Regions from separate parts of the Lysinibacillus sp. FN11 genome, predicted to be linked through region 2. Evidence: riboswitches for the same ligand, from Rfam matches in the RefSeq annotation. Region 2 holds a riboswitch; each other region holds the start of a gene.
The links. Region 2 has a riboswitch for S-adenosylmethionine ahead of NP781_RS24590 (O-acetylhomoserine aminocarboxypropyltransferase/cysteine synthase family protein). Riboswitches for the same ligand answer to the same signal wherever they lie in the genome.
Positions count from the first base shown of each region.

Region 1: linked by a shared signal. The riboswitch ahead of NP781_RS17320 (methionine ABC transporter ATP-binding protein) and the one ahead of NP781_RS24590 (O-acetylhomoserine aminocarboxypropyltransferase/cysteine synthase family protein) in region 2 are both predicted to bind S-adenosylmethionine.
Region 3: linked by a shared signal. The riboswitch ahead of NP781_RS19630 (bifunctional homocysteine S-methyltransferase/methylenetetrahydrofolate reductase) and the one ahead of NP781_RS24590 (O-acetylhomoserine aminocarboxypropyltransferase/cysteine synthase family protein) in region 2 are both predicted to bind S-adenosylmethionine.

Region 1 covers NZ_CP102383.1:3,257,695-3,265,300, reverse strand. The annotation lists gene NP781_RS17345 (acyl-CoA dehydrogenase FadE) at 1-1,201, shown strand, start outside; partial or broken gene NP781_RS17340 (arsenate reductase family protein) at 1,390-1,745, shown strand; gene gcvH (glycine cleavage system protein GcvH) at 1,826-2,206, shown strand; gene NP781_RS17330 (toprim domain-containing protein) at 2,298-2,639, shown strand; gene NP781_RS17325 (thioredoxin family protein) at 2,654-2,965, shown strand; SAM riboswitch class I at 3,022-3,125, shown strand; gene NP781_RS17320 (methionine ABC transporter ATP-binding protein) at 3,208-4,236, shown strand; gene NP781_RS17315 (methionine ABC transporter permease) at 4,226-4,894, shown strand; gene NP781_RS17310 (MetQ/NlpA family ABC transporter substrate-binding protein) at 4,963-5,814, shown strand; gene NP781_RS17305 (response regulator) at 6,021-6,893, shown strand; gene NP781_RS17300 (HEAT repeat domain-containing protein) at 6,890-7,606, shown strand, end outside.
Region 2 covers NZ_CP102383.1:4,708,813-4,716,418, reverse strand. The annotation lists gene NP781_RS24600 (homoserine dehydrogenase) at 1-518, opposite strand, end outside; gene NP781_RS24595 (hypothetical protein) at 981-1,364, opposite strand; gene NP781_RS24590 (O-acetylhomoserine aminocarboxypropyltransferase/cysteine synthase family protein) at 1,697-2,998, opposite strand; SAM riboswitch class I at 3,115-3,228, opposite strand; gene NP781_RS24585 (glycerol-3-phosphate acyltransferase) at 3,384-4,016, shown strand; gene NP781_RS24580 (SLC13 family permease) at 4,212-5,693, shown strand; gene NP781_RS24575 (succinyl-CoA:acetate CoA-transferase ScpC) at 5,768-7,291, opposite strand.
Region 3 covers NZ_CP102383.1:3,710,382-3,717,987, reverse strand. The annotation lists gene NP781_RS19635 (protoporphyrinogen oxidase) at 15-1,409, shown strand; SAM riboswitch class I at 1,509-1,609, shown strand; gene NP781_RS19630 (bifunctional homocysteine S-methyltransferase/methylenetetrahydrofolate reductase) at 1,698-3,545, shown strand; gene metH (methionine synthase) at 3,538-6,969, shown strand; partial or broken gene NP781_RS19620 (N-acetyltransferase family protein) at 7,065-7,564, shown strand.

The DNA.
Region 1 (7,606 bases), 1.5 Mb from region 2:
CTACGCAAAAATTGATGGCGATAAATTCTCTGCCTTTATCGTAGAACGTGCCTACAATGGTGTTTCAGTTGGTCCTGAAGAAAAGAAAATGGGGATTAAATCATCATCAACTCGTACATTAGTATTGGAAGATGCGGAAGTACCTGTAGAAAATCTATTAGGCGAAATTGGGCGTGGGCATATCATTGCGTTCAATATTTTAAACATTGGTCGTTATAAACTAGGCGTGGGCACAATTGGCGGATCGAAACGTGCATTGGAGTTAGCTATTCAGTATACAAACCAACGTCAGCAGTTTAAGACAAAGCTTTCTGATTTCAATCTGACAAAAGAAAAATTATCAACAATGGCTTCTCAATTGTATGCTTCTGAATCATTAAACTATCGTACTGTTGGACTATTTGAGGATCGCTTAAGCCAGTTAAGCCTGGAAGAGCAAAAGCAAGGAAAAGTAATTGCAGGTGCGATCGCCGAATATGCGATTGAATGTTCTATTGCCAAAGTATTCGGTTCAGAAACATTAGACTATATTGCTGACGAAGCTGTCCAACTTCATGGCGGTTATGGCTTTATGGCTGAGTATGAGGTAGAGCGTATTTACCGTGATTCTCGTATTAATCGAATTTTTGAAGGAACAAACGAAATTAACCGCATGATTGTACCTGGTACATTTATGAAAAAGGCGCTAAAAGGTGAGCTGCCATTATTACAAGTGGCTCAAAATTTACAGCAAGAGCTGCTTATGCTAATGCCAGAGGAAATCGGTACAGAGCCGTTAGCACAAGAAAAATATTTAGTGAAAAATGCCAAGAAAATTGCTGTCTTAGCTGCAGGCTTAGCAGCCCAACGCTTTGGTGCAAAGCTTGATCAAGAGCAAGAAGTATTGGTAAACATTGCGAATATAGCTAACCAATTATTTGCAATGGAATCAGCTGTCTTACGTACAGAAAAGGCAATTGCTCGTGACGGTGTTGAAAAAGCACATCAAAAATTGCTATACACACAAATTTTCTGCCAGGAAGCATTCGCAGAAATCGAAAAGGAAGCAAAAGACACAATTCTTGCTTCAGCAGATGGCGATGCAGCCCGTATGACATTATCTGCACTGCGTAAGCTAACGCGTAATAATCCATACAATCTAATTGTGAAGAAGCGTGAGGCTTCAGTTAAATTAATTGATGCTGAAAAATATATTGTTTAAAGCGCACACCTAACCTAGCTATCTGCAAAAGATAGCTAGGTTTTTTTATATAAGAAAAATGACTAATATCGTAAGAGGACGGATAAAAATGCAAAACTAGTGGATAAACTTACAAAAAAGAGTGAAGTTCACCATTGAAAACAACTATGATGGTATACTACAGAAAAAGACAGAAGAGGAGCATTGTAATGACGATTCAATTTTTCCATTATCCGAAATGTACAACATGTAAAAAGGCACAGAAGTGGTTAAATGAGCATGAGGTTTCCTATGAAGAGGTACATATCGCAGAGCAACCTCCCACTAAAGAAGAATTAACAGCTATTTGGCAGGCTAGCGGACAGCCTTTGAAGAAATTTTTTAATACCTCAGGTATGAAATATCGTGAGCTTGGCTTAAAGGACAAGTTAGCCGAAATGACGGAGGATGAGCAGCTTGAGTTATTAGCTTCAGATGGTATGTTAATTAAACGTCCCATCGTCACAGATGGAAAAAAGTTACTTTAGGTTTTAAAGAAGTAGATTTTGAGCAAGCTTGGAAATAACCGTATTAAACCTTGTATTTAGAGGAGAAGTATGGCACACTGAAAGTGAATATATTACATATTTATGGAGGGGTTTTTGCATGAGCACACCTAAAGACTTACGATACTCTGAAGAACATGAATGGGTAAAAGTAGAAGATGGAAAAGTACGTATTGGTATTACTCACTTCGCACAATCTGAATTAGGAGATATCGTATTCGTTGAGCTTCCACAAGTTGGCGACGAAATCAAAACAGATGATCCATTCGGTAGCGTAGAATCAGTAAAAACTGTTTCTGAATTATATGCACCAATCTCAGGTACTGTAGTGGAAGTAAATGCAGATTTAGAAGATAGCCCAGAATTCGTTAATGAATCACCATATGAAAAAGCATGGATGATCGTTGTTGAGCCTGCTGATGCATCAGAAGTTGAGAAACTAATGACAGCAGAGCAATACGAAGAAATGATCGCTGAATAAGACAAGCCATAATCGAAAAACGTCGGCAACTACCGGCGTTTTTTGTTATATAATGACTTATAAGTGGGGATCTCTAAATGGAGGTGGCGTAATGTTCGAGGGAAAATGCTTGATAGTAGAAGGGCGTTCAGATAAGCTACAAATTGAGCCTATTTTGAATGAGAATGTTACAATACTATGTACGAATGGTACAATTGGTGTGCATCAACTAGAAGAACTACTGGATCCCTATGAGGGCTGTGAGCTATTTACTTTTTTTGATGCAGATACTTCTGGGGATAAGCTACGTGCATTAATGGACAGACATTATCCAGAAGCTGAGCATCTGCGCACAATGCCAACATACAAGGAAGTAGAAACGACACCAAGAAAAGTCCTAGCGATGATTTTACTGCGTGCACATTTTTCAATCCATAATGAATATATTTTGTAAGGTTGCGTGAGTAAATGGAAGAATGGTCAACAGAGCAGTGGGAAACGGCTAAACAGTCGGGAGAGAAAACTGCATTTTATTTATATACACCGATGTGTGGAACATGTGCAGTGGCATCTAAAATGATGTCCGTTATTGAACAATTACTGCCACAGCTACAAATTGGTAAAGCAAATATCAACTTTTTGGAACACATTGCCTATGAGCATCAAATTGAAAGTGTTCCCTGTCTACTCATCAGTGATGGCGGAAAAGTGACAGAAAAAATTTATGCCTTTCAATCCGTACCATTTTTATATGAATTGTTAAAAAAATCAATTGACTGAACTTTACTAGCGTGGTAAAGTATCAAATATATTACTAAAACATTAAATATATCGAACTCTTATGAAGAGTGGCGGAGGGAAGTGCCCTATGAAGCCCGGCAACCATCACAATGTGAAAAGGTGCCAAATCACTCAAAGATTTTTCTTTGAAAGATGAGAGAACGGTTTAACGTATCATACGTGACCCCTTCTACTTGTCTGTGAGTGAAGGGGTTTTCTATATGAGAAAAGGAGTATTCGCTATGATCCAGCTTCAAAATATTACAAAGAAATACAAAACAGCAAATGGCGAATTAACGGCAGTCAAAGACGTCAACCTTACTATTAATAAAGGTGAAATTTTTGGCATTATCGGCTATAGTGGTGCTGGTAAAAGTACCATGATTCGTTTATTAAACGGTTTAGAGAAACCGACAGCAGGAACAGTAACGGTGAACAATCAAGAATTTTCATCGATAAAAGGGCAAAAGCTTAGAGCGGCTAGACAAAAGGTAAGTATGATTTTCCAGCATTTCAATTTACTTTGGTCGAGAACAGTTGCCGAAAATATTGCATTCCCTTTAGAAATCGCAGGCTTCCCAAAGGCTCAACGTGAAGCACGTGTGAAGGAATTGATTGCCCTTGTAGGCTTAGAAGGGCGCGATAAGGCCTATCCATCCCAGCTTTCTGGTGGACAAAAGCAGCGTGTAGGAATTGCACGTGCATTAGCGAATAATCCAGAGGTTTTACTATGTGATGAGGCGACTTCCGCACTCGATCCTGAAACAACGGATGCTATTCTTGATTTACTCGTAGATATAAATGAACGCTTAGGCTTAACAATCGTCCTGATTACCCACGAAATGCATGTCATTCGCAAAATTTGTCATCGTGTAGCGGTGATGGAGGCAGGCGAAATTGTGGAACGTGGTGAGGTATTGCAAGTCTTCCAAGCCCCACAGGCAGCTATTACTAAGAAGTTTGTATCTCAAATTACAGACACTAAGGAAACACAAGATACGGTAGCACAAATTAAAACAAACTATCCAACTGGACAACTTGTCAAACTTATTTTTGTTGGTGAAAAAACAGAACAGCCTGTCATCTCACATCTTGTGAAACAATTTGATGTAGAAGTAAGTATTGTTCACGGAAATATTTCGCAAACAAAAAATGGTGCATATGGTACATTGATTGTGCAAATTGATGGCTCTCAGACAAACGTCACTGAAGCCCTTCGTTATTTAAATACAGTGGAAGTACAGACGGAGGTGATTGAAAATGCTAACTAATCTCTTTCCGAATGTAGACTGGGAAAATATGTGGCAAGCTACGTATGAAACATTATACATGACAGCTATATCAACGGTTGTGACATTTATTCTTGGGTTAGTCATTGGTATTGTTCTATTTTTAACTAGTCCCAATCAGTTATGGGCAAATAAAATCGTTAACTTTTTAACAGGATCACTCGTCAATATTTTCCGGTCCATTCCATTTATCGTATTAATTATTTTATTAATTCCATTTACGAAGTTTTTACTAGGTACAATTCGAGGAGCTAATGCGGCGTTACCTGCATTAATTATCGGTGCAGCACCGTTTTATGCTCGTATGGTATTAATTGCGTTACGTGAAATTGATAAAGGTGTGATTGAAGCAGCTCGTTCAATGGGGGCGAAAACTTCTACAATTATTTGGAAAGTATTGGTTCCTGAATCATTGCCAGCCTTGATTTCTGGTATCACTGTAACGGCTGTTGCTCTTGTAGGTTATACTGCGATGGCAGGAATTATTGGTGCAGGGGGTCTTGGTAACTTAGCTTTCTTAGACGGCTTCCAGCGAAATCGCCAAGATGTGACATTAATGGCAACTATTTTGATCTTAGTAGTCGTATTTATTATTCAATGGATTGGTGATTTAATTACCGAGAAAATTGATAAACGCTAGCAAGTAAAAGAGGTTATTTCGGTTCTTACCGCTAACATATTTTAAACAAATAAAAGGGAGTGTCATAAATGAAAAAGTTATTAGCAGGATTATTTTTATCAATACTTGTACTAGCATTAGCAGCTTGCGGTACAGATAAAAAAGAAGATGAAAAATCAGCATCAGGTGATCAAACAGATAGCAAAGAAAACGTAACATTAAAAGTAGGTGCTTCTAATACACCACACGCAGTCATTTTAGACAAAGCAAAACCGATCTTAGCTAAAGAAGGCATAGACCTTGAAATTGAAACGTATACAGATTATGTTCTACCAAACCAAAATTTAGAGTCAAAAGATATTGATGCCAACTATTTCCAGCACATTCCTTATTTAGAGCTACAAATTAAAGACAATGGCTATGATTTCGTCAATGCAGGTGGTGTTCACATTGAACCAATCGGTATTTACTCAAAAAAATATAAAACGTTAGAAGACCTGCCAGAAGGCGCAACAATCTTACTTTCTAACTCAGTATCTGACCATGGTCGTATGCTGTCATTATTAGAGGCTAAAGGCTTAATCAAACTAAAAGAAGGCATTGATAAAACAGCAGCAGAATTAAAGGATATTGAAGAAAATCCTAAAAACTTTAAATTCGATGCAAATACTGCACCAGAGATGCTTGTACAAATGTACGAAAATGATGAAGGCGATGCAGTACTTATCAATTCTAACTTTGCCATCGATAACGGTTTAAACCCAATTGAAGATGCTATTTCTCTTGAAGATAAAGAATCTCCATATGTTAACATCATCGCTGTACGTGCAGGTGATGAAACAAAACCTGAAATTAAAAAATTATTAGAAGTATTAACATCTAAAGAAATCCAAGACTTCATTTTAGAAGAGTGGAAAGGTGCAGTAGTACCGGTAAAATAAGAATTAAATAAAAAGGGTACATAAGTTTAACGACTTATGTACTCTTTTTTATTTGTAGTTAAATTGATGAGAAACTATGTATTTTTTATGACGTCTATTTATGTTTAGATATTGTTTAGTCACATTTATTACTATAGTAATGTTGTTAATCTACGAAATAAATGATAGAAAGTAATAATAAGAAAAAACTAGATGGAGTGATTCTAATGAATGATATAAAATTCACCCATGACATCATGCAAGAACATGAAGTAGAACGTTACTTTAAAATATGGCGAGAAAGTGTTATTAGATCACGCCTTACCATAACAGCAGTCTTTTTAAAAACAGCTAATTCTACACCACTAAATGAAAATGTGAATGATCAAGTTACCTCGTTTTTACAATCAAAAATACGCAAGACAGACTTGCTTTTTCAATTAGCCGATGGGGATCATTGGGGCATCTTCTTTTTACAAAGTAGTGATGTAGAAGCTAGGGCGTTTTTAAAACGAATATTTGCCATCTTAAAAGCAGAACGGAAGTTCCAACAGATTACATTAAAGGCCTCTATAACAGAAATAAGAAATAATAACGTTATTTTTGAAGAGCTGTTAAATAAAAATAAACAGATGTTATCAAGGGATGAGCAATTGATATGGAGTATAGCAGAGGTTAAGGATTACTGTGAGCAACCAACTGAATTAGTGAAAGTTAGTATTATTGAGCAAAACGCAATTTTTAGACAAGTATTAGAGTCAACGCTTAATCAAATAAATATCCCTTATTTTTCTTTAGATGTGAAGGTTTATGAGGATGGCTATAGCTTTTTGCAATCGGATGATTATAAATCAGGGCATATGCATCTAATTCTTATGAATGATATTTTACCTCTAAAAAATGGTCTAGAAATATTGCATATCTTAAGACATATGCCCAATGAAAAGAAATTTATTATTTATATGATGTCAGAACGCAATTCTGAAGGGGCAGCGCTTAATGCTTATGAAGGCGGTGTTGATGAATATATTGTCAAACCTTTTAATTTACGTTTGCTAGAAGCCAAAATTAAAAGAACGTTTGCGAGGTTTTGGCTATGATCAAGCTGACTATTTCGACGCTTTTTGCAATAATTTCCTTCTTATTAGTTGTGCTCTTTATCTTTTTAATGTATTTACTTGTTCAGCGACAGCGTGAAAGCTATTTTGAAAAAGTTCGTGACCGTTATTTACAAAATTATTCTCAACTTTGGTATGATTACTTATTCAATAACGCATTATTTAGTATCGTATTGGTACCTCGAGGAAGTGCCCAAGTAGAAGCTATTGAAAAAATTTTTTCATCCTATTTAAAGAATATAAGGAATGAACAGGTGGAACTAAAAATTAAACAATTCTCCAATCAATATTTAAAAGCATTCTACGAAAAAGATTTATCAAGTAGACGATGGAGTATTCGAATGAATGCCCTCTATCGAATTGCAGACTTACAAATAGATGAATTGCTAACGAAGTGCCAAGAATTCGAAAAAAATAACATTACAGATGAAGAACATTTCCAGTTATTAAAAATCTACTCCCTTTTCCAACCAGATTTATTTATGGAGAAAATAAAAAATTCCAATGTAAATTACGCTGAAAGTGAATATAGAAGACTATTTGTATTATTAGATGATAATGTATTCATTCGATTTATCCGTGATTTTAATAGTTTGTCGGCCAATATGCAATTTGCTGTTATTGATACTGCTGCTGTAAAAAGAAAGATGGAGTATCTGGATGAATTAAAAAAATTATTAGATCATGATACACCG
Region 2 (7,606 bases):
CAGCCCTGTGCACGCATTTTTGTTAAAATATAATTACATGTGCCATTTAAGACACCTTGTATACGACTTACATCATTTACAAGTAAAATATTTTTCATTGTTTTTATAACAGGTACGCCACCAGCAGTAGTAGCCTCATAGCCTACAAAAACACCATTAGCTTTTGCAAGATCCTGCAACTCCAAACCTCGTTTGGCAAACATCACTTTATTGGCAGTAATAACATGACACTTATGTTCCACCGCTCGCTTTAAATAACTGTATGCAGGTTCTTCGTTCACAATTGCTTCAAACACTACCTGCATACCTGGCTCTGCTAAGACTTCATCCATACTTGTTGTCATTAAATGTGCTGTGCCTGGTACACGTTCACGACTAGCATCTGTCACTAAAATCTTCGCTACCTCTAATTCAATACCTAATTTATTTTTTAGCTCTTCTCGTTTTTCATTTAAAATATGGTAAATCCCCTGACCTACCGTTCCAAATCCTAAAATCGCTGCCTTTATAGTTGCCATTCCTATTATTCCCTCCAACTTACATTCCGCAGTTTCATTAAAGCTAACTCTCCATGGGGTTGTGTCATGACAATGTGACACCCACCGCAGTCTTTAGCTAACAACTCTCTTTGTATGAGTTTCGCTATTTCTATATGTGTTAGGACACATACAAATTCAAATAATTCAAAATTTAACTTAAAGAAAATTGTAACGCAAATACACACTTTGCACAAGAAAAATCTTTCTAGGAAGGACATTTGTTTTCTCTAGATGTGCAAAAGAAATCGGTTTCATTCCCTTTATTATACGTTTTATTAATCAATCTATAAGATTTGAACAAATATTGACTATTTACATTTCAATATATGAATGTCTTTCTTCTATTATATATATGTATGCTCAGACACTCATAACAATCCCTTTAAAGAAAAAACTCATTCCCTGTAGCAGCAGAGAATGAGCTTAAAAATATGAGGGGTCTTAACTTGCTTTTGAAAGCAATTGATAACGGTATTGTGCTAAAGCTTGTTGAACAAGACTAATCTCTTCTTCTGTAAAATTTGGTATTGCATATGTACGTTCCACTAATTGAAATGTACCATACTTCAAGTAAAACTCTGTCGCAGGAAGTGAGATATGGCTCACACCATACTGTTCATATGCCTCAAATACTTCCTTAACAGTAAAGTCTTCTTCAGTAAAAACACGTTCTTGAAATGCTGTATGACCAAATACTTCCTGCCATTTTCTTTCAACTGATGTAAGAAGGTGTTGAATGGATTTATTGTTGACAAATACATGCCCTTCATTTAGCTCATATATTAGATAGGATACAATGTTTTGCGCACTATAGATGTTACCCATTTTAAACACTCCTTTATCATCAGTTTTTGGGAAGAGTAGTCACTGGCTAGGCAACTACCCTTCTATATATTCAAAAGTGGGGGAGCACTTATGAAAACATTTACCTTTTTTCTAAAGAATTTTCGTACTGTTAACTTATTTCCTAGTATATAACATGGATTTAATAAAATCAATAATACATATAAAATTACTTGGTATTTTTTTATAAGGTTCTGATAATTAAACGGGTGCCATAATAGGTGGATGTAGCAACGTTTAACGCATTACCAAATGAGGCTAATCGAATGAGAAAATACGTAAACGCCACAACATTCTACCATTTGCTTTAAACTTTAAGCTTCTACTGTTTGTTCAGTTGTTGTTGCCTGTGTAATGGCTTGATCTAAATCAGCAATAATATCCTCTACTGCCTCTAAACCGATGGATAAGCGAATGAGCGACTCGGTTACACCAGCTTGAACTAATTCTTCTGCTGATAGTTGCTGATGTGTAGTGGAAGCTGGATGAATAATTAATGACTTTGCATCACCTACATTTGCTACATGTGAAAATAATCTCACGCTATCAATAAGCTTTCTCCCAGCTTCTCGTCCACCCTTGATGCCAAATGTAAGCACTGAACCGAAGCCATTTCTTAAATATTTTTTTGCTAACCCATGTGTCGGAAAATCTTCTAGGCCGTTATAATTTACATACTCCACAGATGGGTGGTTTTGTAAATACTTAGCCACTGCCAACGCATTTTCATTGTGTTTAGGGATACGCAGATGAAGCGTTTCTAACCCTTGCAATAAATTAAAGGCAGCATCAGCACTTAGTGTTGGACCAAAATCACGTAATAATTGTACACGTAGCTTTGTAGCAAAGGCAGCAGAAGCAGTATCAATTCCATAACGTAACCCATGGTAAGAGGCATCTGGTTCAGTAAAACCAGGGAATCGACCGCTAGTCCAATCAAACTTACCAGCGTCTACAACAACGCCCCCTAAAGTTGTACCATGACCTCCTATCCATTTAGTTGCTGAATGAACCACAACATCTGCACCGTATTCAATAGGTGTAGAACCGTAAGGAGAAGCAAACGTGCTGTCAATAATTAATGGTAGACCATTATCATGTGCAATTTTAGCTACTGCTTCAATATCTAAAACCTTTAAGCTTGGATTACCATAAACCTCTGCAAAGACAGCTTTTGTTTTATCAGTAATCGCCGCATTGAAATTCTCTGGATTTGTTTCATCTACAAAAATTGTTTTAATACCGTAGTTTGGTAATGTGTTAGCAAATAAATTATACGTACCACCATATAAAGAACTAGCTGCTACTATCTCATCACCAGCTCCAGCTAGATTTAAAATGGAAAATGCGATAGCTGCTGCACCAGATGAAAGTGCTACTGCTGCTGTTCCACCTTCCAATAAAGCCACACGTTTTTCAAACACATCAACTGTTGGATTAGTAATTCTTGTGTAAATGTTCCCTGCTTCCTCTAAGGCAAAAAGACGTTGCGCATGAGCAGTGTCTTTAAATACGAAAGCAGTTGAGCGATAGACTGGAACTGTGCGAGAACCCGTCACTGGGTCTGGCTCTTGACCACCATGCAACAGCAATGTTTCTGGTTTAAAATTTGTCATTGTGTACCTCCAAATGGTTATTTTTTTACGATGGTACCGGAGATGAGGAGGATTTTTCTGTAGAAAACAAAAACCCTCTTCAGCTAAGAAGAGGGTTGCGGTTGCAAGTTTTCCTCCCCTTATCTGCCAGATCCAAGTAAGAATCTGTAGGAATTAGCACCTTAGTAAGCTCATTGCTTACTGGTTGCCGGGCATCATAGGGCCTATCCCTCCGCCGCTCTTGATAAGAGTATGAGATTCAATTTCCATCGTTGTTACACAGTATAAACATAGAGTTTTTTTCTGTCAACATGTAAATTTTATTTTTTCCGAAACTTCTGTCTGCTCTTATACGTAATATGAACGCATACACTATTTTAGAAAAAATTTTGAGAGGAGTATTTTTATGGTAAAGGCCGTGATCATTTTTCTTATGATTGGCTATTTAATAGGCTGTATTCACGGCTCTAAAGTGGCTCAATTTTTATCGGGGGTTGATTTAAAAAAGGCTGGGCACGGTAATGCTGGTGCCTCTAATGCTACTCTTTCCCTTGGTTGGAAATATGGCGTTTTAGTTGCCCTCATCGATATAGGCAAAGGTGTTGTGGCTATTATAGGTGCGCATTTTTATCTAGCTGACGCCATTCATTTAACAGAAGAACAAATTTGGCTGCTTACTTATATAATGGCTGCTGGGGTTATTTTAGGTCATAATTTCCCATTCTACATGGGCTTCAACGGGGGGAAAGGAACTGCCTCCATCATTGGTATTTTACTTGCTGTTGATTGGAAGATTGGTTTATTTGCACTTATTTTATTTGTTATTTTATCCTTTGCAACAAATTATTTAATTGTTGGTGTTCTAGAATTTTATCTCGTGTTTTGTACAGCAACTTATTTATGGATTCCTGGCATTGGCCCAACCATTATAGCTCTTCTTCTTTTTGGCATAGCCATTATCCTGCACCTTGAAAATATTAAACGATTAGTCATTGGCACAGAGCCTAAAGTAACTTCTGCCTTTAAGAAAAAGAAATAATATTTTTTGGATATTTTTGTATTATTTGTGACCATGTATTTTCTCTTTATCTACTCATATTGCTGTAAAAAACACAATTTTCACATAGATTTTTTTCTACAATAAAATCGACATATTCTTATCTTAATAAAACATTATACAGGCCGATGTTATGGATAATGATCGTCATTTTTATCGTAGAAAGGATGAGAAAATATGTCTTCCCCAAAGCAAGCAGCTACAAAATTTAATTTAAAGCCACTGTGGATTGGCTTGGCATTCGCGTTACTAATCATTATTACCTTTTTACCTAATAATGGTGATTTACCTATAGCTGGGCAACGAGCTTTAGCCATTTTAGCTTTTGCAGTCATCCTTTGGGTTACAGAGGCCGTTTCATATCCTGTGAGCTCGGCCATGATCATTGCGCTAGTAACTGTTTTACTAGGACTCGCTCCGTCAATGGAAGATCCAACTACAGAGCTAGGAACAGCTAGCGCATTAAAATTATCTTTAAGCGGCTTTAGTAATTCTGCCGTTGCTTTAGTAGCAGCAGCTCTTTTTCTAGCGGCAGCAATGCAAATTACTAATCTACATAAACGACTTGCTCTTTGGATTCTTTCATTGGTAGGAACGAAAACAAAAGCTATCGTATTTGGCGCTATTTTAGTCTCTATCGTCCTCGCATTTTTTGTACCTTCTGCTACAGCACGTGCTGGCGCAGTAGTACCGATATTGCTTGGAATGGTGGCAGCTTTTGGTTTACCACGTGATAGTCGGCTTGCTGCCTTATTAGTTATTACTTCGGTACAAGCAGTTTCCATTTGGAATATCGGTATTAAGACTGCAGCAGCTCAAAATATGGTGGCTTTAAACTTTATCCAAGAGCAATTTAATGTGGATATTTCATGGGGTGCTTGGCTACTTTATGCCGCCCCCTTCTCAATTATTATGTCTATCTTTTTATTTTTCATTATGATTGCTTTAATTAAACCTGAGACTAGCAATATCGAAGGTGGTAAAGAGGTCATCAAAAAACAGCTTGCAGAGCTTGGCCCATTAAAGGCTCCTGAAATTCGTTTAATCATTACATCCGTAGTTTTACTATTTTTCTGGGCAACTGAAGGAAAGCTACATCCATTTGATACGACAACAGTCACAATTATTGCTATCGCTATTCTATTAATGCCTAAAATCGGTGTGTATTCGTGGAAGGAAGTTGAGCCTCATATTCCATGGGGAACAATTATCGTCTTTGCGGTAGGCATTATGTTAGGAACCATTTTACTAAATACGCAAGGTGCTGCATGGTTATCAGATAAAGTTTTTGGTTCACTCGGGCTAAATACTATGCCTTTACTAGCAACCATCGCACTCGTAACTTTATTTAACATTTTGATTCATTTAGGCTTTGCAAGCGCAACTAGCTTAGCCTCAGCACTTATACCTGTGTTTATCGTTTTAGCCTCCACATTAACGGCTAATGTTGATCAAGTTGGTTTTGTTATTGTGCAACAATTCGTCATAAGCTTTGGCTTCCTATTACCAATTAGTGCACCACAAAACATGCTTGCCTATGGTACAGGTTCCTTTACAACAAAGGATTTCTTGAAATCTGGGATTCCATTAACCATTATCGGTTTCCTTCTCGTACTTTTGTTCTCTGCAACTTATTGGAAATGGATTGGATTATTATAAGACTTTCATTAAATTAAAACGTAAAAGCCTTGAAGAAACAGACTAAACTGTCCTTCAAGGCTTTTCAGATAATACTATTGTTTTGTAAAAGCAGGGTCCTTCATCGTACCGTTTTTCGCATAATTAACGTGCCATGATAGTGCTTTTTCTAGATCATGTGGTGTATGATGTCCACCCGTTGCCTCATTGGCATCATTAAAGTACTGCCACAGCTGCTCCCTATAATCAGGATGTGCACAATTATCAATGATAAGTCCCACTCGCTCTTTTGGGGCAAGTCCTCGTAAATCTGCTACGCCCTGTTCAGTTACAATGACATCAACATCATGCTCTGTATGATCAACATGCGAGACCATTGGAACAATACTCGAAATATCTCCACCCTTAGCATAGGACTTTGTCACAAAAATTCCTAAACGTGCATTTCGAGCAAAGTCACCAGACCCTCCGATACCATTCATCATCTTTGTACCAGAAACGTGTGTGGAATTAACATTGCCATAAATATCTAATTCCAATGCTGTATTCACTGAAATTAATCCGAGTCGACGAATAATTTCAGGCTGATTTGAAATCTCTTGAGGGCGCAGCACTAATTTATCAGCATATTTTTCAAAATTCCCATAAACACGGTTTCCTACTTGCTCAGAAAGGGTAATAGAAGTTGCAGATGCAAATTTTACTTTCCCTGCATCAATTAATTCAAATACTGCATCCTGGAGAACTTCTGAATAAACTTCTAAGTTCTCAAACTCAGAATCTTTAAAGCCTAGCAATACAGCATTTGCTACTGAGCCTACCCCAGATTGAATTGGTCGTAAACTTGTTGTTAAGCGACCTACTTTAATCTCTTCACGTAGGAAATTTAATAAGTGATTAGCCATAACATCTGTCTCTTCATCCGCTGGGACAATCGTTGATGGCGCATCTAATATATCCGAAATGACGATGCCTTTTACTTTATCTAAATCTAGTGGAATTCCAATTATACCAAGACGATCTGAAACATTCTGTAAAGGAATTGGATCACGTTTTCCTTGTTGTGCAGGTACGTAAATATCATGTATACCTTCTAATGCATCAAGCTGTGCTACGTTTAATTCAATGATGACTTGGTCTGCTTCTTGCACAAAAATGGGAGAGTTACCAACTGAAGTTGTAGGAATTAATAAGCCTTCTTCTGTAATAGCAGCAGCTTCAATGATCGCAAAATCAATTGGTCCAATAATACCTTGACGAACAAGCTCAGCATTATGGGAAAGATGGGCATCGACAAATGTGATACCACCGCTATTGATTTTATTACGAATGCCAGCATCTGCTTGGAAAGGACCTCGCTTACGAATGACCCCTGCTTCTGCTAAATATTGGTCTACCTCAGGTCCAAGTGATGCACCTGTAAAGACATCTACTTGAAAATCCTCTTTTTTCGCTTTCTCTACAAGTGCAAGAGGTACAACCTTTACATCGCCAGCACGTGTGAATCCGCTCATCCCTAATACCATGCCATCCTTAATCCAAGAAGCTGCTTCTTCTGCTGTTACAACCTTGCTTCGTAATTGTTCATGACGAAGCTTTTTCGCTAACTTTTCTTCCATTCCCTATTCCTCCATTCCACTTTATTTTTGTTCAACTTGCATATTTGGTTCCAGTAAATCTGTGACATCCGTCAGAGAATGTATCTTTATTCCAGGAGGATTTCATCACCTAATAGCTAATGCTGTCTAAACATTTGTGAATAAAGATCATGTAATTTTTGGTAGCACAACCAAATAAACAGTCGCTTCTACAATTTTATACTATTTAGAATATTTAATCTATATCAAATGAAATATTTTACTTTACGAGATAATTTCGACATTTATAAATTATTTATAAATAACTTTTTGTTCCTCATTATTCGATTTTGCTAG
Region 3 (7,606 bases), 1.0 Mb from region 2:
TAGGGGCGGTTATGATGAAAACAGTTGTTGTTTTAGGCGGCGGTATTACAGGACTATGTACAATGCATTATTTGCAACGTCAAGTAAAGGAACATAATTTAGATGTTCGTCTAGTGCTTATAGAAAAAAATACATATTTAGGAGGCAAATTATATTCAGCACATGAAAAAGGTTTCATCATGGAAACGGGTGCTGATTCTATTGTAGCCCGTCATCAAGGCGTTATGGAACTCGTGCGGGAGCTTGATTTTGAGGCGGAACTAGTTTACAACGAAACAGGTATTTCTTATATTTATACGAATAATGAGTTACATGCTATTCCGGCAGATTCAACTTTCGGAATACCGATGAGTTTAGCATCCTTAGAGGAAAGTACACTTATTTCCGAGCAAGGAAAAAAAGAAGCGTTGAAGGATTTAACATTGCCAAACAATAGCTTCACAAAGGAAAGTTCAATCGGTGAATTTTTAACTTACTATTTAGGAGAGGAACTGGTGAAAAATCAAATTGCACCAGTCCTTGCAGGTGTTTATTCGGGAGATTTACATCAGCTTTCTATTGGCTCTACTTTACCGTATTTGATTGATTATAAGAATGATTATGGAAGTATTATTAAAGGCTTTGATGCGAATCGTGAGCAATTTGTTAAAGCAGCGAACAAAAAATTTATATCGTTTAAAAAAGGTTTATCTTCTTTAATTGATCGACTTGAACAAACCTTATCCGATGTAGAAATTATCAAGGGTGTTACTACGTTAAATGTTCAAAAACAAGATAAGAACTACACTATTACCTTAGCTAATGGTGAAATTATTGAGTCAGATTATGTCGTTTTAGCATTACCGAACGATACTGTCCAAAATCTGCTACAGGATGAATCTTTAAACCGCTATTTTGATCGATTTACGACAGCGTCAGCGATTACTATCTATTTAGGTTTTGATGTGCCAGATGCTAAATTGCCAGCAGATGGAACAGGCTATATTGTTTCCCATAATTCAGACGTTACTTGTAATGCAGCAACTTGGACTAGTCGTAAATGGAAGCATACATCGAAAGAAAATAAATTACTTGTGCGACTCTTTTATAAGAGCATCAATCCAGCCTATGAGCAACTACGTGCCATGACGGATGAAGAATTGGCAGCAGTTGCTTTAGAAGATGTGAGAAAGAGCCTAGGAATAGAGGAGCAACCAACCGTTGTGAATGTAACAAAATGGATTGATCAAATGCCTAAATATGATCTAGCACATCGTGAGGCATTACAAGGATTACTACAAGAATTACATGAGAAATATCCTAATTTATCGATTGCAGGGTGCTCATATTTTGGCGTAGGTATCGGTGCTTGCATTCAAAATGGGAAAAAAATTGGCGAAGAGCTTGCAAAGGAACTTGCCAATTTCTAAGATTTTAAGTGGAAAAAAACTTTGTTATGTGAAATAGTCTTGACTCATTCGTCAGTAAACGATATGATTCTTTTAATTATTTAAAAAATTCATACTTAATTCTTATCAAGAGAAGCAGAGGGACTGGCCCATTGAAGCTTCAGCAACCAACTTTATTGTCAGGTGCTAAATCCAGAAGACCGTTGAGTCGAAGATGAGAAGGAACAACAATGATGAATCGTTAAAGCCTTCTTTTTTATGAAAGAAGGCTTTTTATTATATAGAGACATAGGAAGAGAGGCTAATTTTATGGGATTGCTTGAAAGGTTAAAAACGCATGTATTGACGGCAGACGGTGCAATAGGCACAGTGCTATATGGCTATGGATTGGAGTATTGCCATGAGGAAATGAATGTTCAGAGACCCGAGTTAATTGAAAAGATTCATAGAGAATATATTGCAGCTGGTGCTGACATCATTCAAACGAATACGTACGGTGCAAATGCCATTAAATTAGCTCGCTATGGATTAGAATCACGTGTCCAACAATTTAATGAAGCTGCTATCACCATCGCAAAACGAGCAGCGGCTGATGGCGGTCAATTTGTTTTAGGAACAATTGGTGGTATTCGGGGAATTCGTAAAAGTGATGCAACCTTGGATGAAATATTAGCGACTATTGAAGAACAAGCAAGAGTCTTACTTGCAGGGAATCCAGATGGCCTTTTACTTGAAACTTATTATGATTTTGAAGAATTAACAGCAACCTTAAAGATGCTACGAGAAAAAACAAAATTGCCGATTATTGCACAAGTTTCTATGCATGAGCCTGGTGTTTTACAAAATGGGATGTCTTTAAATAATGCTCTACATGAGCTTGAATTCCTAGGTGCTGATATTGTTGGTGTCAATTGTCGACTAGGTCCACACCATACAATTCTGGCATTTGAGGGTGTAGAACTTCCTCATAAGGCATTTATGTCGGCCTATCCAAATGCTTCACTTCTGGACTTAGAGGATGGGCGTGTCGTTTATGAGTCAGAAGCTGATTATTTTGGTCGAGCGGCTGTTGAATTGCGTGATCAAGGTGTACGCTTAATAGGGGGCTGCTGTGGTACAACACCCAAACATATTGCAGCAGCAAAGAAGTATTTAGAAGAGTTATCACCGGTTCAGGAGAAGCATGCGAAGCCTAAAAAGATTGAGATTGTTCGGGAAGCGGAGCCAACAAAGTATGAGCCTCTTCATGAAAAAGTTAAACGTGAACGCTCTGTCATAGTAGAGTTGGATACACCTAGACATTTAGAGATCGATGGGTTCCTTGAAGGAGCAAAGCAATTATATGATGCAGGTGCAGATGTAGTTATGATGGCAGACAATTCACTGGCCTCTCCACGTATTAGTAATATTGCAATGGGCGCATTGTTGAAGAGCACACATAATGTACGCCCACTAACTCATATTACATGTCGCGACCGTAATTTAATTGGTCTACAATCCCATTTAATGGGGTTAAATGCTTTAGGTATTCATGATGTGTTGGCCGTTACGGGTGATCCAACGAAAGTAGGAGATTTCCCAGGTGCGACAAGTGTTTATGATGTATCTTCCATGGAGCTAATCCAATTAATTAAGCAATTAAATGAAGGGGTCTCGTTCTCAGGTAAGCCACTTCGTAAAAAAGCAAATTTTTCAGTTGCTGCTGCATTTAATCCAAACGTCCGTGTGTTAGATCGTGCTGTGACACGCTTGGAGAAGAAAATTGAGCATGGGGCAGACTATTTCATTTCTCAACCAGTATATACGAAAGAGAAGATTGTAGAGATTTATGAGGCAACAAAGCATTTACAAGCTCCAATTTACATCGGTATTATGCCTGTTACGAGTTATAAAAGCGCTGAATTTTTACATCATGAAGTGCCAGGTATCAAATTATCTGAAGATGCCTTAACAAGAATGAAAGCATGTGGAGAAGATAAAGAAAAGGCAACATTGGAAGGGATTGCTATTGCCAAAGAATTAGTAGAAGTGGCTACGCAATATTTCAATGGGATTTACCTTATTACACCATTTTTACGTTACGATGTGACACTAGAGTTGATGAAATATATAGAGCAATTGGATGAACAGAAAAAAGGAGTAAGTATACATGGCTAAGCACTCGATTGAAGAGCAACTAGAGAAACGCATTTTAATTCTTGATGGCGCAATGGGAACAATGCTACAAAATGAAAATTTATCAGCAGAGGATTTTGGTGGCGAGGAACTTGATGGCTGTAATGAAAATCTTGTGCTTACTAGACCAGATGTCATTGAAAAAATTCACCATAAATACTTAGAGGCAGGCGCAGATATTATTTGTACAAATACATTTGGTGGGACGCCTCTTGTGTTAAATGAATATGATCTTGGCACAAAAGCAGAAGAAATTAATAAGCGTGCAGTGGAAATTGCTCGCCAAGCAGTGGATCGTTATTCCACATCGGATTGGCCACGTTTTGTTGCAGGGGCTATGGGGCCAACAACAAAAACGTTATCAGTAACTGGTGGTATTACATTTGATGAGCTAGAGGAAAATTTTTATGTACAGGCAAAGGCATTAATTGAGGCAGGAGCCGACGTTTTGTTATTAGAAACAAGTCAGGATATGCTCAATGTCAAAGCAGGCACACTTGGCGTAAAGCGCGCTTTTGCATCAACGGGAAAAGAGCTACCCGTCATGATTTCAGGAACAATAGAACCGATGGGTACAACGCTTGCAGGGCAAACAATCGATGCCTTTTATATTTCGATCGAGCATATTAAACCATTATCAGTTGGCCTAAACTGTGCGACAGGACCTGAGTTTATGACGGATCACATTCGTTCATTAGCAGAGCTTTCAACAGGCTATATTAGCTGTTATCCAAATGCTGGCTTGCCAGATGAAGAAGGGTGTTATCATGAATCACCGGAATCGCTATCGCAAAAATTAAAAGGTTTTGCAGAAAAAGGTTGGCTTAATATTGTAGGTGGATGTTGTGGGACGACACCGGCTCATATTGCAGCCATTCGTGAGGTCTTAAAAGATGAAAAACCTCGCCAATTACCAGAAAAAACACATGGTCATGCAGTATCAGGAATTGAACCGTTATTGTATGACGATTCTATGCGTCCGTTATTTATTGGGGAGAGAACAAATGTAATTGGCTCTCGTAAATTTAAGAATTTAATCATCGATGGGAAATTTGAGGAGGCCGCAGAGATTGCACGTGCTCAAGTCAAAAATGGTGCACATGTTATTGATATTTGTTTAGCCAACCCTGATCGCGATGAATTAGCCGATATCCGTGGTTTTATGCAGGAGGTTGTAAAAAAGGTTAAGGTGCCTCTTGTGATTGACTCAACTGATGAAAAAGTAATTGAGGAAGCATTAAAGTTTTCACAAGGGAAAGCCATCATTAACTCTATTAATCTAGAGGATGGTGAAGAACGATTTGATGCAGTATTACCACTCGTGAAAAAATATGGTGCATCGTTAGTTGTCGGAACGATAGATGAAAAGGGAATGGCGGTTGACCGTCATCGAAAGCTCGAAATTGCCGAGCGCTCCTATCAACTTTTAACGGAGAAATGGGGGATTGCACCAGAGGATATCATTTTCGACCCATTAATGTTCCCTGTAGGAACTGGGGATGAGCAGTATATTGGTTCAGCGTTAGAAACGATTGAAGGCATTCGTCTCATCAAAGAAAAATTGCCGCAGACATTGACGGTACTTGGCGTAAGTAATATCTCATTTGGCTTACCACCAGTTGGTCGTGAAGTACTGAATGCTGTTTATCTCTATCATTGTACACAGGCGGGCTTAGATTATGCCATTGTTAATACAGAGAAATTGGAGCGTTATGCATCCATCCCTGAAGAGGAAATCAAACTCGCAAATGACCTGCTCTTTAATACAAATGATGAAACATTAGCAGTGTTTACAGATTTTTATCGAGATAAAAAGAAGGAGAAAACGGAAGCTGATATTCCGAAAACGGTTGAAGGTCGTTTAGCTTACTATATATTAGAAGGTACCAAAGAAGGGCTAATTGAGGATTTAGACGCTGCAAGGGAAATCTTCGAGGCGCCACTTGATATAATTAATGGTCCTTTAATGGAGGGCATGGCTGAGGTAGGTCGATTATTTAATGATAATCAACTCATTGTAGCAGAGGTCTTACAATCAGCAGGTGTGATGAAGGCCGCAGTTGCTCATTTAGAGCAATTCATGGAGAAGGATGAAGAGAGTGCTGGAAAAGGGAAAATGGTACTTGCTACGGTAAAAGGCGATGTTCACGATATTGGGAAAAACCTGGTTGATATTATATTAAGTAATAATGGCTATAAGGTAGTCGATTTGGGCATTAAAGTAACCCCTGCCCAATTGATTGATGCGATTCGTAAGGAAAAACCTGATTTTATTGGGCTGTCAGGTTTACTCGTGAAATCAGCGCAGCAGATGGTCATTACTGCTCAGGATTTTAAAGAGGCAGGAATTGATGTACCTATTTTAGTTGGTGGGGCTGCACTTTCACGTCGTTTTACTGAAACAAAAATTGCAGATGAATATGGTGGTCCTGTTATTTATTCAAAGGATGCTATGCAAGGCTTAGAGCAAGCGAATCTATTAATGGGTGAAGGGACACGTGAAAATTTCTTAGCAGAAATTGAAGAATCCCGTCAAAAACGTTTAGAGGCCGATGAAAAACGAGCTGCTCGTCCGGCAAAAGAGGTAACAATAAAGCCTGCACGAACAGTTAAAGGAGCGCCAGTATTTTTACCAGCTGATTTACGACGTCATGTGAAAAAAGACTATTCTGTATCTCATTTATATCCTTATGTTAATATGCGTACATTACTGGGACACCATTTAGGTTTAAAAGGGCAAGTTCAGCAATTGCTTGATGCGGGTGATTCAAGAGCAACAGAGCTCAAGGATTTAGTAGATGATTATTTAAAAAGTGATCTATTAAAGCCATCTGGTTTGTATCAATTTTTCCCTGCTCAAGCAGATGGTGATGATGTCGTTGTGTATGACCCTGCTGATAGTAAGACAGAAATTGAGCGTTTTACCTTCCCTCGTCAGCAGGTTGAACCATTTTTATGTCTTGCAGATTTCTTAAAAACGGTAGAGAGCAGTGAAATGGACTATATTGCACTCATGGTTGTAACAGCAGGTCAAGGAGTTATGGCTAAAGCCCGCCAGTTAAAAGAGGATGGGAAATTCCTTGAAAGTCATGCCTTGCAATCCACTGCTTTAGAATTAGCAGAGGGCTTTGCTGAACGTATGCATCAGGAAATTCGTGATCAATGGGGCTTCCCTGATGCAACAGATTTCACTATGAGAGATCGTTTTGCTGCAAAATATCAAGGTCAACGGTTTTCATTCGGATATCCTGCATGTCCTAACTTGGAGGATCAAGAGAAACTATTCGGCCTATTAAAACCTGAGGATATTGGTGTCCATATTACAGAAGGCTTTATGATGGAGCCAGAAGCATCTGTATCTGCCATCGTTTTTGCTCATCCTGATGCTCGCTACTTCAATGTTTAAGGCATAAAATAAGAGGAGATAGATAGTCTATTCAAGGACTGTCTATCTCTGTTTCTTTATAGAAGAAAACAATTTGGTTAAGGGAAGTGAGCAGAATGATACGATTCATGGAAGAAAAAGATATTCCTGAGGTTTTGGCTATCTATAATGATATTATTTTAACAAGCAAGGCTGTCTATCGATACGAAATACAAACTTTTGATGAAAAAGTACAGTGGTTTAAGGAACAACAAGCATTAGATAATCCTTTACTTGTATTTGAGGATAATGGGCTTGTTGCTGGCTTTGCTACCTATAGTCAATTCCGTCCTTATCCAGGTTATAAATATACAATGGAGCACTCTGTCTATGTGCATAAAGAGCATTATCAAAAAGGGATTGCGACAAAGCTCATGAACAAGCTGATAGCGATGGCTGAAGAAAATGGTGTCAAAACGCTTGTTGCTGGTATTGATGGAGAAAACATTGGTAGTATTAAAGCACATGAAAATTAGGCTTTGAATATGCAGGAACCATTAAAAATGCAGGCTATAAATTTGAACAATGGCTAGACCTTGTGTTCTATCAACTTCATTTGACTGGACCGAAATCATAAAAGGATATGACAAATGTCATATCCTTTTTGTGATGTTTGCGT